2 regions of the Streptomyces sp. NPDC058051 genome follow, and region 1 is predicted to be linked to the other one. Evidence: riboswitches for the same ligand, from Rfam matches in the RefSeq annotation. Region 1 holds a riboswitch; the other holds the start of a gene.
What was found. A riboswitch is a leader RNA that binds a small molecule or an ion and turns the genes downstream of it on or off. The one in region 1 is predicted to bind cobalamin.
Positions count from the first base shown of each region.

Region 2: another riboswitch for cobalamin. It lies ahead of ACFVUT_RS08285 (cobalamin biosynthesis protein); the one in region 1 lies ahead of ACFVUT_RS15575 (CbtB-domain containing protein).

Region 1 covers NZ_JBHVRW010000008.1:100,672-108,336, reverse strand. The annotation lists gene ACFVUT_RS15600 (LacI family DNA-binding transcriptional regulator) at 173-1,195, shown strand; gene ACFVUT_RS15595 (hypothetical protein) at 1,267-1,584, shown strand; gene trxA (thioredoxin) at 1,712-2,083, opposite strand; gene ACFVUT_RS15585 (dihydrolipoyl dehydrogenase family protein) at 2,200-3,639, shown strand; gene ACFVUT_RS15580 (histidine phosphatase family protein) at 3,850-4,443, opposite strand; adenosylcobalamin (AdoCbl) riboswitch at 4,551-4,699, shown strand; gene ACFVUT_RS15575 (CbtB-domain containing protein) at 4,703-4,918, shown strand; gene ACFVUT_RS15570 (CbtA family protein) at 4,945-5,724, shown strand; gene ACFVUT_RS15565 (GNAT family N-acetyltransferase) at 5,830-6,336, opposite strand; gene ACFVUT_RS15560 (SDR family oxidoreductase) at 6,501-7,247, shown strand; gene ACFVUT_RS15555 (TetR/AcrR family transcriptional regulator) at 7,549-7,665, shown strand, end outside.
Region 2 covers NZ_JBHVRW010000004.1:60,196-67,860, reverse strand. The annotation lists gene cobN (cobaltochelatase subunit CobN) at 1-76, opposite strand, end outside; gene ACFVUT_RS08290 (cobyric acid synthase) at 73-1,590, opposite strand; gene ACFVUT_RS08285 (cobalamin biosynthesis protein) at 1,587-2,615, opposite strand; cobalamin riboswitch at 2,760-2,891, opposite strand; gene ACFVUT_RS08280 (hypothetical protein) at 3,099-3,329, opposite strand; gene ACFVUT_RS08275 (anion permease) at 3,365-4,630, opposite strand; gene ACFVUT_RS08270 (class II aldolase/adducin family protein) at 4,893-5,552, shown strand; gene ACFVUT_RS08265 (alpha/beta hydrolase) at 5,609-6,739, shown strand; gene ACFVUT_RS08260 (hypothetical protein) at 6,924-7,665, shown strand, end outside.

The DNA of each region.
Region 1 (7,665 bases):
CCTCGCCCGGCTCCGGGAGTGCTCGGCGCCACCCAGGGTCCGTACGATCACCTCGCCGACCGGCCCACCCCCCGCCGTCCTGGCCACCCGGCCGCGCAGTCCCGTCGTCGAGGAGTCGTCCATGCCCCGGAGCGCACCCGTACCGCACAGGTCTGGAAGACTGCCCGACGCCATGAGCCACTTACCGAAACAGCCCACCGAAGGCCCCGTCCCGACCAGCGCCGACGTAGCACGGCTCGCCGGAGTCTCCCGGGCCACCGTGTCGTACGTACTGAACAACAACGCGGCCGTCCGGATCAGCGAATCCACCCGCCGCCGGGTCAGGGAAGCGGCCACCGAGCTGGGCTACGTGCCACACGCGGCGGCCCGCAGTCTGCGTGCCGGACACACCCGTACGGTGCTGCTGCCCACCGTGCACTTCCCCACGGACCCCCTGCACCACCACTTCTTCCACTTATTGGAATCCGGGCTGCGCCGCCTCGACTACACCGTGGTCCAGTACGGCAGCACCGGTCTGGACGCCGACGACGCGCCTCGCGCCTGGGCCGAACTCCGGCCCGCCGCCGTCATCGCGCCCGGCACGATCGAGCTCACGCCGCAGGGCATATCCGTACTCAGGCGCTCCGGAGCGAAGGCTGTGATCACCCTCGGGCCCCGGCCTGTGGCCGGCGCCCATGCGCTGGTCATGGACCAGCGGGAGGTCGGCCGTTGCGCGATCGGACATCTGCTGGAGCGCGGCCGGCGGCGCATCGGCGTCGTGATGCCCGAGGAGAGTGGACTCGGCCTGTTCGCCGAACCCCGGCTGGCCGGAGCCCGGCAGGCCGCGTCCGGGCACGGGGCCCGTATCGAACCTCTGCCGTTGCGCTACGAGGAGGAGTCGGCCGCCCGGCTGGCTGCCCGCTGGCGCACCCTGGGCCTGGACGCCGTGTTCGCGTACAACGACGAATACGCCATGCTCCTGATGCGGGCCCTCCAGGACGCCGGCATCGAGGTGCCCCAGGAGACGGCCGTGGTGGGCGCCGACGACCTGATGCTCGGCAGACTGCTGCGGCCCCGGCTCAGCACCGTTCGGATGGAGCTCGCCACGGCACAGCCGCTGGCGGACCTCGTCGACCGGCTGGTGCAGCACCCTGGCGGCGGCCCCGAGCACCACGAGCTGCTGCGGGTCGGGGTGGTCCACCGCGAATCCAGCTGAGTCGCCCCCTCCGCACCGGGCACCGGCGCCGCGACATGCGTACCGCGCGCCGCTTGCTTAGCGTCATGACCATGAGCCATCCGCAGAGTTACGAGATCCTGCTGGTCCCCGGATTCGCCGAGGACTCCACCGACGCCGCCGAGTCCGCCGGCGCCATCCGCTCGGCGGTCGTGGCGGCGACCGGCGAGACCGGGGCATCGGGCTACCCCCGGTACTCGGGTGACGGCGTCGTGGCGGACATCGACCCGGCGACGCGCACGGTCGAGGCCCTGTTGGTCGACGGTGCCGAGCTGGACTACGGCCTGTCGGTCCGGATCAAGGAGAAGCCCACCCAGGGCAGCGCCGACAGCGATGCCGACAGTGATACCGAGGGCGACTCCGCCGGCTGAGCGAGAGCCGGCCGTGTGCGGCCAGGCAGAGAGGCCCGGCTGCCGGTCGGTGTCCGGCGGCCGGGCCTCTTGCCTCGCTCCTGCGGCACCTCGCCCCGCTCCTGCGCGCGGGCGCCTCCTTCCGGTGCTACTTCTGCTCGTTCTTCTGGTCCTCGATGGACTTGCGCACCTCGTCCATGTCCAGCTTCCTCGCCTGCCCGATGACGTCCTCCAGCGCCGCTTCCGGCAGCGCCCCGGGCTGGGCGAACACCGCCACGTTGTCCCGGACGATCATCAGTGTGGGGATGGAGCGGATCTCGAAGGCCGCCGCCAGCTCCTGCTGCGCCTCCGTGTCGACCTTGGCGAAGACCAGGTCCTCATGACGCTCCGACGCCGAGTCGTAGACCGGCGCGAACTGCCGACACGGGCCGCACCAGGAAGCCCAGAAGTCGATCAGGACGAAGTCGTTGTCGCTGACGACCTGATCGAAGTTTTCCTTGGTGAGCTCAACGGTGCTCATGCTGTGTTACCTCTTCCTGTGCCCGCTCGGACGTGTTCCGCACAACGGTGTCTGTGCTTGCGCTATTCCGCCTGCCCATGTGGCCGTCGCGTACACCCGGCGATAAGACTGTCCCCATGACAGATGCTTCCCTGAACACCGAGTACGACGTCGTGGTGATCGGAGCGGGCCCGGTCGGCGAGAACGTCGCCGACCGTACCCGCGCGGCCGGTCTGAGCACAGCGGTCGTCGAGGTGGAACTCATCGGCGGCGAGTGCTCGTACTGGGCCTGCATGCCCAGCAAGGCCCTGCTGCGCCCGGTGGTCGCCCGCGCCGACGCCCGCCGCATCCCGGGCCTCAGCGAGGCCGTGCAGGGACCGCTGGACGCGACGGCCGTCCTTGCCCGCCGTGACACCTACGCCTCGCACTGGAAGGACGACGGGCAGGTCACCTGGCTGGAGGGGATCGGGGCGGACATCTACCGGGGCCAGGGCCGGCTCACCGGTGAGAAGACGGTCTCCGTCGCGGCTCCCGACGGCACGGAGCACCGGCTCACCGCCCGGCACGCCGTCGCCGTCTGCACCGGCAGCCGCGCGGTCGTCCCCGCACTGCCCGGCGTCGACGGGGCCCGCCCGTGGACCAGCCGGGAGGCGACGAGCGCCAAGGAGGTGCCCGGCCGCCTCGTCATCGTCGGCGGCGGCGTCGTCGGGACGGAGATGGCCACTGTCTGGCAGGCCCTCGGCGCCCGGGTGACGATGCTGGTCCGCGGCAAGGGACTCCTGCCGAAGATGGAACCCTTCGCGGGCGAGCTGGTCGCCCGCGCGCTGACGGAGGCGGGCGCCGACATCCGAACCGGAACCTCGGCGACCGCCGTACGGCGCGCGGTCCCGGACGGCCCGGTCACCGTGGAGCTGGACACCGGCGAGCAGATCGAGGCCGACGAGATCCTCTTCGCCACGGGCCGCGCCCCGCGCACCGACGACCTCGGCCTCGAAACAGTGGGTCTGAAGCCCGGTTCCTGGCTCGGCGTCGACGACAGCTGTCGCGTGGACGGCACCGGCTGGCTCTACGCGGTCGGTGACGTCAACCACCGGGCACTCCTCACCCACCAGGGCAAGTACCAGGCCCGCATCGCGGGCGCGGCGATCGCCGCCCGTGCCGCGGGCGCACCGACAGAGACCGGCCGATGGGGCGCCCACGCGGCCTCCGCCGACCACGCGGCCGTCCCCCAGGTCGTCTTCACCGATCCCGAGGCCGCATCGGTGGGCCTCACCCTCGCTGAGGCCGAGGAGGCGGGCCACCGTGTGCGCGCCGTCGACCACGACCTCGCCGCGGTGGCGGGCTCCGGCCTGTACGCCGACGGCTACCAGGGCCACGCCCGCATGATCGTGGACCTCGACCGTGAGGTCCTGCTGGGTGTCACCTTCGTCGGACCCGGCATCGGCGAGCTGCTGCACTCGGCGACGGTCGCTGTCGCGGGCGAGATCCCCCTCGACCGGCTGTGGCACGCCGTCCCCTCGTACCCGACGATCAGCGAGATCTGGCTGCGCCTGCTGGAGACGTACCGCGACGCGTAAGGGGCCCGTTCCTGTCCGGCGCTTCCCCGGGCGGGGCGCGCCTTCCCGTACCGTGCGCTCGTCGAAGACGTCGCGTCCGCCGATGCCGATGCCGATGCCGATGCCGATGCCGATGCCGACGGTGACGGGGCGTCATGTGGCCGTGCGGGCCGGGGACGTCGTTCACCGCCCCGCAGCGGTCGGTTGTCCGCCGGGGTTGCGGAGAGCGCGTCAGTCCCCCGCGGCGGAGGACAGCGGCTGCCCACACCGCAGATTCCACCGCCCGGACCGGCCGCTGAGCCCGGTCAGCGTCAACGGGGCGATGTCCAGCCGCCAGAACGCCAGGGTCGGCAGGCCGAGTGCCCGTACGATCACGGCCCGCACCACCGCGGGCTCGACGATCCCCAGCACCCGGCCGTCCTCCCCGTCGTACGCGGACTCCACGGAATCCAGCCAACAGGCGACCCGTGCACAGAACGTCAGCAACGACTCACCGCCGTGCCCGGCCGCCGAAGGATCGGTCATCCAGGCCGACACCGCCTCCGGCTCGCGCGCGCTCACGTCCACCAGCCGCTGCCCGCTCCACCGGCCCATGTCCCAGCCACGGAGCGCCGGTTCGAGTGCGGCACGCACACCCAACGCCTCGGCGGACCGGGCGCACCGCTCCGACGGCCCGCACACGTACCGGTCGGCCGCAGGCACCGCCGCCGCGGCCTCCCGGGCCTGTCGGACCCCGGCCGCGTCCAGCGGAGCATCGCCGTCGAAGCGGGCCTCGCGCAGCGCGGCGTTGAGCGCCGGTGAGATCAACATCACCTGGATCGTCATGACCGGGTCAACTCCCTGAACGGTGGCCCTTCTGGCCACCCCACCATGGCATCCGGGCGCCACTGCCCCGAAGGGGCCATGGCCGTGTCCGCTCCCAGCCGGTATCGTCGCAACGAACATGGCGAAGGTGTGACGGAAGTCCGGTGAGAATCCGGCACGGTCGCGCCACTGTGAACCCGTACCCGTACGGGAAGTCAGACCCAGCACCTTCGTCTCAGGCACCACGATCGGGACGCGTGTTCCCTCAGGAGGTTCTGCCATGGCACAGAGTGCTGCGCCCGCCACCGCCGTACCGGCGATCACCCCCATCTCCCTGAAGGCCATTGCCCCTTGGGCGGTCTTCTTCGGCATCCTCATGCTCGTACTGCTGTACTTCGTCGGCGCCGAACAGGGCGCCACCGCGGTCATCTCCGGCGAAAGCGTCCACGAGTGGGTCCACGACGGACGCCACCTCCTCGGTTTCCCCTGCCACTGACGTAACTTCCAACCAGGGAAAACCTCATGAACTCCATATCTGTCAGAGCCCTGCTCGTCCGCGGCATGCTGGCCGGCCTCGTCGCGGGCGCGCTCGCTCTGGTCGTCGCCTACTTCCTCGGCGAGTCCCGCGTCGACGCGGCCATCGCCCTCGAAGAGGCACACAGCCACAGCCACGACCACGGCGGCGGCGAGGAACTCGTCAGCCGCACCATGCAGTCCACCGCCGGCCTTGCCACCGGCGTGCTCGTCTTCGGGGTGGCGATCGGCGGCATCGCCGCTCTCGTCTACTGCTACGCCCTCGGCCGGATCGGCAGATTCGGCCCGCGGGCCACGGCAGCCCTGATCGCGGGCGCGGCCCTGCTGACGGTGTACGTCGTTCCCTTCCTGAAGTACCCGGCCAACCCGCCGGCCGTCGGCAACCCCGACACGATCGGCCGACGCACCACCCTGTTCTTCCTGATGGTCGCCCTCAGTGTGCTGCTGGCCGTCGCCGCCGTCATCCTCGGCAAGCGGCTGGCTCCCCGCCTGGGCAACTGGAACGCGACCATCGCCGCATCCGCCGCCTACGTCCTCGTGATCGGACTCTCGTACGCGTTCCTGCCCTCGTACAACGAGGTCGGAAAGGACTTCCCGGCCTCCCTGCTGTGGGAGTTCCGCCTGGCCACCCTTGCCGTGCAGGCCACGCTCTGGATCACCTTCGGCCTCGTCTTCGGCTGGCTGACGGAACGGCTTCTCGCACCGGGAGCCGGCTCCTCCAGGGCCGGAAACGGTGCTGCGGACCGGGCCGCCGTGGTGACCGGCTGACCGACACACCACCGACCACCGGAAGACGACGGACCCGCCGGGAGCTGCCCGGCGGGTCCGTCGTCGTGACCCGCGTGGCCGGACCGGCGGCCGGGGAGGGAGCGCCTACCGCCCGGCCCGCTGATCCCAGTCGATCCGGTAGTGCTTCAGGCGCGCGTCCACCTTCACCAGACGCATGCCGACGGCCGTCATGACGCGCTGGGACGCGAGGTTGTCCAGATCGGTGTCGCCGTGCACGCAGCGCACGCCCTGGTCGCGGGCGAACAGAAGCAGTGCGCGCAGCGCCTCGGAGGCATAACCCATGCCCTGCGCCGAGGGGACGAGGCCGTAGCCGATCGTGACCTGCCCGTTCTCGTCCGGCGCGCCGTGGAAACCCAGCCCGCCGATCACCAACCCGTCCTCGCGGCGCCGCATCTCGTACGAACAGAACGGGCTGGGGTCACCCGTCGTCGCACAGGTGTCGAGGAAACGCTCGGCCGCGGCCATCTCGCCGGGGGACGGGTACCCGGGCGCCCAGTGGGCGCCCTCTCCCGGCACGCCCGCCATCACCCGCAAGGCATCGGAGGCGCTCATCGGGCGGAGGAGGAGGCGGGAGGTCTCAAGGTCGGTCATGACCGAGTGAATTATCACGCGACCCCGAAGCGCGGCACCCGGATTGCGCGGTGGCGGCGGCGGTGTCGCTGGTCGACCTGCGCGTAGCAGTGCTACGGTAATCGCGTTAGCGTTGATTCTTTCGGGTCTGAATTCACGGCCGCCCGGAACAGGGGAGTACAGCCATGAGCGAGCAGCACGCCACAGCACGCCGGGTGGCGATCGTCACCGGAGGTTCCCGGGGAATCGGCCGTGAGAGCGCCGAGCGGCTGGCGTCCGACGGATTCGCCGTCGTCATCAACTACGCGGGAAACCGGGCCGAGGCCGAGTCGGCGATCGCGGCGATCACCGCGGCGGGCGGGCGCGCCATCGCCTTCCGGGCCGACGTGGCCGACGAGGTCGCGGTCTCGGCCCTCTTCGATGCCGCTGAGGAGTCCTTCGGCGGCATCGATGTCGTCGTGCACGCGGCGGGCGTGATGACCCTCGCGCCCCTGGCCGACATCGATCTGGACGCTCTGGACCGGATGCACCGCACCAACATCCGCGGGACGTTCGTCGTGGACCAGCAGGCGGCACGCCGCCTGCGCGAGGGCGGGGCGATCATCAACTTCTCCAGCTCCGTGCTGGCGCTGGCACTGCCGGGCTACAGCGCCTACGCGGCCACGAAGGGCGCGGTCGAGGCCGTGACGCTGATCCTGGCCCGGGAGCTGCGCGGGCGGGACATCACGGTCAATGCGGTCGCCCCCGGGCCGACCGCCACCGCCCTGTTCCTGGAAGGAAAGGACGAGCAGACCATCGCGAGTCTGGCCGACCGGACGCCGCTGGAACGTCTGGGCACGCCGCAGGACATCGCCGAGGTGGTCTCCTTCCTCGCCGGTCCTGCCCGCTGGGTCAACGGCCAGGTGCTGCGTGCCAACGGCGGCATCGGCTGACCGGCGCGGGCTCCGGCCCCGGAGTCCCGGCCGTCACGGACGCGCCCCCGTCTCGTGTGCAGTTGAGCGCGCCGGGGGCGGCCGGTGCTCCCTCTGCGTGATCGGGCGCACCGGGGCCGGCCTGCGTCTTTTCTGTGCGGCCGAGTGCGCCGGAGCCGACGTCGGCCTGCGCTCCTCTCGCGCGGTCGAGCCCACCCGGATCGGGCTGTGTCCCTCGTGCGGTCGAGCCCACCCGGATCGGGCTGTGTCCCTCGTGCGGTCGTCCGGCATCCGTTGGGGCGCCTTTGATAGCGTCCGAGCGATGAGCACACGAGCACGCATTCTGGAAGTCGCGGCGCGGCTGATCGCGGAGTCCCCGGACGGGGACATCTCCACCCGGGCCGTGTGCGAGGCCGCGCAGGTGGGTGCCCCGGCGCTC
Region 2 (7,665 bases), on a different contig from region 1:
CGCCACTGGCGCGCGCGGCGAGGAGGTCCGTGTCGGCGGTCGACAGCAACAGCACGGTGCTCGTAGGGGCGTTCATGCGTGTGCTCCAGGTGCTCCGGGGGCGATGAAGGGAAGTCCTGACGGCGCGCCCGACTCGATGAGCCGCAGCAGCGCGTCCGTGTCCGCGTGTTCTTCGATGAGGTCGCCGAGGCGGTCGAGCTGTTCCTCGCGCAGCGCGGCGAAGCTGGTGTCGGGGGCGGGGACGAAGCGCCGTCCGGCGGCCCGGGCGACCTCGGTCAGGAAGCGGCGGCGGAACGCGTCGCTCTCCAGCGAGCCGTGCCAGTGGGTGCCCCACACGGCGCCGACCCGGCAGCCGTCGAGGAAGGGTTCCCCGCCGCGTACGTCCGCGACGCCGTGGTGGATCTCGTAGCCCTCGACCGGGGCGCCGAGCGCTTCGCCCACGGGGCGGGCGAGGGTCTTCTCCCGGTCGAAGCGGACGCGTACGGGCAGCAGGCCGAGACCGTCGACGTGCCCGGCCCTCGACTCGACCTCGTCCTCGATGTGTTCGCCGAGGATCTGGAAACCACCGCAGACGCCGAGGACCGGCCGGCCCTCGGCGGCGCGCCGCACCAGGGCGTCGGCGAGGCCGCGCTCGCGCAGCCAGGCCAGTGCCTTCACGGTGCCGCGGGTGCCCGGCACGACGACGAGGTCGGCGTCGGCCAGCTCCTCCGCGCGGTCCACGAACCGGACGACGACGCCCGGTTCGGCGGCCAGCGCGTCCACGTCGGTGAAGTTCGACATCAGGGGAACGGCACACACCGCGACGCGCAGCACGTCCTCGCCGTGCGGCGGTGCGACGACCGATTCGCGTACGGCCCCGCGCATCGAGACCCGCAGACCGTCCTCCTCGTCGATCCCGAGGCCGTGGGCGAAGGGCAGCACCCCGTACGTCCGCCGCCCGGTGATCCCGCGCAGCATCTCCAGGCCGGGTTCCAGCAGCGAGACGTCGCCGCGGAACTTGTTGACGAGGTAGCCGGCGATCAGCGCCTGGTCCTCGGCGTCGAGCAGCGCCGTCGTACCGAAGAACGAGGCGAAGACGCCGCCGCGGTCGATGTCGCCGACGACCACCACGGGGAAGCGCGCCGCCCGTGCGATGCCCATGTTCACGATGTCCGTGCGCCGCAGGTTGATCTCGGCCGGGCTGCCCGCGCCCTCGCAGATCACCGCGTCGTACGTGGCCCGAAGCCGCTCCAGGCAGTCCACGACCGTGCCGAGGAGCGCCTCCTGCCTGCCGCCGTGGTAGCCGCGCGCGCTCATCTCGCCCACCGGTCTGCCCATCAGCACGACCTGGCTGGAGCGGTCGCCACCGGGCTTGAGCAGCACCGGGTTCATCAGCGCGGTCGGCTCGACCCGGGCGGCCTGGGCCTGCATCGCCTGGGCGCGCCCGATCTCGGCACCCTCGCGGGTGACGAACGAGTTCAGCGACATGTTCTGCGCCTTGAAGGGCGCCACTTTCACGCCCCGGCGTACGAGCCAGCGGCAGATGCCCGCCGTGACGACGCTCTTGCCGGCGTCCGAGGTGGTTCCGGCGACCAGCAGCCCGCCGCTCATGTCCGTCTCCGTCCTGCGGTCCGTCGTCCCGCGGCCCGAAGGGCTTCGGCGGGCAGGCCCGCGTTCCGTCGTCCCGCGATGCGCCGTGCGGCGAGGCCGGCACCCAGTCGCCCCACCACACACACGCCGAGGGCGAGCACGCTCACCCGGCGCGAGAGCCGCACCGCGCGTTCGATGTCCTCGGTCTCCACCGCCCGGCCCGTCTCCCCGTTGAGGACGGGGCGGTGCTCGATCCGGCCTCCGTAGGCGAGGGTTCCGCCGAGCCGTACGCCGAGCGCGCCCGCGAACGACGCCTCCACCGGTCCCGCGTTGGGACTCGGGTGCTTGGCCGCGTCGGCCCGCCAGGCCCGCACCGCGCCCCGTGGCCGCCCGCCGGCGGCCACGGCCAGCAGGGCGGTGAGCCGGGCACCGGGCCAGCCCGCGAGGTCGTCGAGGCGGGCCGAGGCCCAGCCGTAGCGCCGGTGGCGGGGCGACTTGTGGCCGACCATGGCGTCGAGGGTGTTGGCGGCCCGGAAGCCGACGAGTCCGGGCACGCCGGCCAGCGCGCCCCACACCAGGGCGCCGACCACGGCGTCCGAGGTGTTCTCGGCCACGGACTCCACCACGGCGCGGGCGATCTGCGGTCCGTCGAGGGACTGCGGGTCGCGCCCGCACAGGTGCGGCAGGCGCTCGCGGGCCGACGCGAGGTCATCGGCGGCCAGCGCGGCCCCGATCGTGCGGGCCTCACGCCCCAGGGAGGTACCACCGACGACGGACCAGGTGGCGGCCGCGGTCAGGGCGACCGAGGCGGCGGGATGACGGCGCAGGGCACGGGTGACCAGCACGGCACTCCCCGCGGCGCCTCCGGCGCAGACGAGCGTGTGCAGCGCGCCCCACCCGCGGTGGTCGCGCCAGAGACGGTGCTCGACGCCCGCCGCGGCCCGCCCGAAGGCGGCGACCGGGTGTCCCCTGCGGGGATCACCGAACAGCAGGTCGCCGATCAGACCGGCCGTGGCGCCGTACGCGAAAACGCGATCGGCACGCATGGCTCAACCGGCGCTCACGCCTCGAAGGGTCCTCGTACAGGCGGCTCTCGTCGAGAGCATCGAAGCAACGGACGCACGGCAGCCAGGCATGGCGATATGTCCTCACTCAGGGTCCGCGCCCTGGATCGACGTGACGGGCGACGAGAGTCTCCTGGCTCCCGGATCCGCAGTTCCCCCGGCCTTCCAGCCCGCTCGCGCGTGCCGTGACTTCCGGTGTGGGGGACTGCTCCCCGGTGACAGTGGCGGGACCGCGCCGGATTCGCACCGGCTTCCTCTGCTGTCGCCGTAATTGGCTCCGGCAGTCCACCACGCTCCGCGAACGTCCGTCAACTTGCCGTTGACCTGCGGCGGTGCGGTGTGCTGTGCCCCACATCGGGCCGGAGCCACAACGCCGAAGGGCCGGACCCATGCCGAAGGACCGGACCCATGTCGTGGGTCCGGCCCGTCGGGAGCGTGCGGAGAAGGGGGATGCCTTGACGGAGGTCAGGCGACGATCAGATAGATCCCGTACGCGACCGCCGTCGCGCACAGCGCGAAGCAGACGTACGCGCCCGCGCGGGCCAGCAGCAGCGAGCCGCCGGAGCCGCCCTGCGCCGCCGGTTCGGGCTGCTTGGAGAGACCGACGATGCCCAGGGTGAAGAGACCCACCAGCGCGACGGTGACGACGAGGGAGACGCCGAAGACGGAGCCGAGGGCTGCCCAGTCGATTTTCATGCTGATTCCTTAGCCGGTCTGCCGGGGCGGCCGACCTAGACGGTGGCGGGTCGCGCCGGGTCCTGGGAGGTCGCGGCCGGAGCCGGAATGGTGGTCTTGAGATCCTGGGCGGCCGCCTGGGCGCCGGTGGGCGGCGGGCTGACGGCGGCGATGGCCGTGGTGACGACGCCCGCGGGTTCGGCTCCGTCGGCGGCGGGTGCGACGTCGCCGTGGCCGACCGGCTTGCGACGCGACACGAGCCATATCGCCCCGGAGCCCGCGAGCAGCAGCGCCGCGACGACGACGACACCCCACGTGCCCTGCTTGGTGAGGAACTCGGCACCGGCGCCGACCAGTCCCGCGGCCGGCAGGGTCAGACCCCAGGCGACGAACATCCGGGTGGCGGTGGACCAGCGGACCACGCCGCCCCGGCGGCCGAGCCCCGCGCCCATCACGGCACCGGAGCAGGACTGCGTGGTGGAGAGCGAGAAGCCGAGGTGCGAGGAGGCCAGGATGACCGTGGCCGCGCTGGTCTGGGCGGCGAAGCCCTGCGGCGGTTTGAGGTCGGTGAGGCCGCTGCCCATGGTGCGGATGATGCGCCAGCCGCCCAGGTAGGTGCCGAGCGCGATGGCCGTACCGGCCGCGACGATGACCCAGACCGGCGGGTTGGAGCCGGGGTGCAGGACGCCGCCGGTGACCAGGGCCAGGGTGATGATGCCCATGGTCTTCTGCGCGTCGTTGGTGCCGTGGGCGAGGGAGACCAGTCCGGCCGAGGCGATCTGACCGGCGCGGTAGCCCTTGGCGGTGGCCTTCTCCTGGGCGTCGTTGCGGATCTTCCCGCCGATCCGGTACGTCAGCCTGGTCGCCAGCAGCGCGGCCAGACCGGCGACGATCGGCGCGGCGAGCGCCGGGAGCAGCACCTTGGTGACGACGGTGCCGCCGTTGACGGAGGACCAGCCCGCCGACATCACCGCGGCGCCGATCAGGCCGCCGAACAGGGCGTGCGAGGAACTGGACGGAAGGCCGACCAGCCAGGTCAGCAGATTCCACAGGATGGCGCCGACGAGTGCCGCGAAGATCACTTCTGTCCGCAGCCCGTTCTCGTTGACGATCCCGCCGGAGATCGTCTTGGCGACCTCCACCGAGAGGAACGCGCCGACGAGGTTGAGAACGGCGGACATGGCCACCGCTGTCTTCGGTTTGAGTGCGCCGGTCGAGATGGTGGTCGCCATCGCGTTGGCGGTGTCATGGAAACCGTTCGTGAAATCGAACACTAGAGCTGTCACGATCACAATCGCGAGAAGCAGCGTGATGTGTTCCATTTACCCAGGCAATCGTTCGACGTCATTGGCAAGTGGACCGTAGGCAACCTGAGTGAACGGAAGATGAACTGGGAAGGGCGCTGTGGTGTCTCCTGTCGGGACCGGATTCCTCTTCCTGATCTCCGCGGCGCGGCGCGGTCCGCGCACGGAGCCCCACCGGGCCCGATCCACCCCCTGGCGCACCTTTTGTGAACGTCACCGGGTTGTGACCTTCCCGGCCGATCGCATGCCCGTTCGCCTCCCGGGCTGACAGGATCCTCGTATGAGTGATGACCGAGGGGACGCGATCGAACGGGCCTGGGACGCTGTCGTCGCCACCGCCCGCAGGACGGCGGCGGACGGCCTCGTCGTCGGGACCTCCGGAAACGTGTCGGCACGCGTCGGTGCGACGGTCCTGGTCACCCCGAGCGGAGTGCCGTACGACCGGCTCGGTCCCGGGGACGCCGTCGGCGTCGACCTGGACGGCAACCGCGTCCTCGGCGAGCTGGCCCCCACCAGCGAACTCCCGCTCCACCTCGCGGTCTACCGGAACAGCGAGGCGGTTGCCGTCGTCCACACCCACGCGGTGCATGCCACGGCCGTCTCCACCCTGGTCCCCGAGGTCCCCGCGGTCCACTACGCCGCCGCCCTGCTGGGCGGCCCCGTCCGGGTCGCGGCCTATGCGCGCTACGGGACGGAGGAACTGGCCGGGAACATGCTCGCCGCCCTGCGGGACCGCACCGGCTGCCTGCTCCAGAACCACGGAACCGTGACCTACGGAGCGACCCTGGACGAGGCGTACGACAGGACCGCCCAGCTGGAATGGCTCTGCCGGCTCTGGCTCACCGCGAGCTCCGTGCCCGGCCGCTCGCCCCATCTGCTCTCCCCGGCCCAGCTGAGCGACGTGCGGGAGGCGCTGAAGGGATACGGACAACCGGGCTGACACCGGACGGCCCCCGTCCGCTGGCAGGGTGCGGTGCACCCCGGGAGACTGGAGCGGTGCGCCCGGCAACCATCACGGCAGCAGCCGTCACCACGGTCCTCGGCGGCGGTGCGGCAGCGGCGGTCGCGGCCGGCCGGTACGCCAGCCACGCCGCCCTCAGGGCGCCCTCCGGACGACCGCTCCCCGCCGACCGCGGACTCACCGTGCACGCCACGGCCGCCGGGCAGGTCACCCTGACCCGCTCCTTCACCGCCCTGCGGCCCGGTACGTACGGACTGGTGGGCGACGACGTCCACGCCGTCGTCGGCCCGGTGATCGCACACGCCCACCACGCCCCCGACACCGTCGTCCGCAGACTGGAACGCGTCAGCAGCGGCACCCTGGAGCCCGGCGCCAAGGTCCGCGTCACCCCGCAACTGCACAGCGGCGACCCCTCGTCGGCCCTCGGCCTCACGTACGAGGAGGTCGAGATCCCCGGCGAACTCGGCACCCTGCCCGCCTGGTTCCTGCCCGGCCCCCGCGACACCTGGGTCATCACCGTGCACGGCCTCGGCACGACCAGGGAACACCCCATGAACGTCATGGAGTTCCTGCACGGTCTGCGCCTGCCCGTGCTCGACCCGGCCTACCGCGGCGACCCCGGAGCGCCGCGCTCCCCGGACGGCCTCGCCCACCTCGGTGAGTCCGAATGGCGCGACCTGGACGCGGCGATTCGCTTCGCGGTGCGGTACGGCGCCGAGAAGGTCGTCCTGTACGGCTGGTCCACCGGCGCCTCGATGGCACTGCACGCGGCCGTCAACTCGGCACTCCGCAGCCGGATCTGCGGCCTCGTCCTCGACTCGCCGGTGCTGGACTGGGCCACCACGATGCGCGCCCTGGCCACGGCCCGCGGCATCCCGGCCGCCCTGCTGCCGCTCGCCGTCCGTGCCGCCCAGGGGCAGACCGGGCTGCGCGGCGCCCGGCTCCTGGACGGCTCCCTCGCACCGTCGCTGCGTGCCCCGACCCTGATCTTCCACGGACCCGACGACACCCTGGCCCCCTGGCAGCCGTCCCGCGACCTCGCCGCCCGCCGGCCCGACCTGGTGGCCCTGCACACCGTCCCGCAGGCTCCGCACGCGGCGATGTGGAACGCCGACCCGGTCCACTACGAAGAGGCCCTGCGCCGCTTCCTCACGCCCCTGATGTGACCTGATGCGAGGGATCGGCCGATTGGTGCCGGGCCCGTGCCACCACTCCCTCCACCGCGAATTCGGGTTCCGTTTGGGCTTTCGGGCCGTCAGGGGCAAGACTGCTCCCGTGACGTCCCGTACCCCGCGCGACTCCAGGCTGCGACTTGTCCGCCCGCGACCCCTCGCCACCGCTCGCAAGGCCGTGACCACCCGGCGCACCAGGCCGGCTCCCCGCCCCCCGGAGGGCACTCCTCCCAGGGCGGAACTGGCCCGCCAGGCCAGAACCGTCCTTGCCGACGCCGTACGGATCGCCCGCTGGGCAGCCGACGGCGCGATCCCCGGCGCACCGCCGCCGGCCGCCCAGGCTCTGGAACGGGCCGCGGCGGTCATGGAGTTGTCCCCGGCCCAGATGCGTTCGGGCTGGGACCGGGCCCGGCTCGCCGGTCTGGTCGAACTGCACGGCGACACCGCGCGCCCCGGCTGGCGGCTGCGCGCCTGGGACCGCGACGACTCCGCCGTGCTCCGCGGCTGGGTGGCGCTCTTCGACGCGTGGTCGCTCGTCCACCCCGCACCCGACGGCATCGACTCCACCGCGGTCGCCGAGGCCGTCGAGGCCGTGCCCCAGGTGCTCTCCCTCCTCCAGCTCTCGGCCGGGCCGGTCGCCGTGCCCGCCCTCCTGGACCTGCTCGGCCAGCGCGTCGCCGAGCTCCACGAGGAGCGCTGCGAGGTGCCGTACGGGCCGCAGCCGCCGGCCGCACCGGCCGGAACCGCCGCCGAGGCACACCCCGCCGCCCTGATCGCCCTCCTTCTCGACTGGGCCCTGGAGGGGCTGGCCGCCGTCGGGGCCCTCACCCTCGGCGCCGGACACGCCACCCTCACCCCGCTCGGCAACTGGGCGGTCTGGGTCAAGCTGGAACAGATCTGCGTCGCGGCCCAGAGCCCGG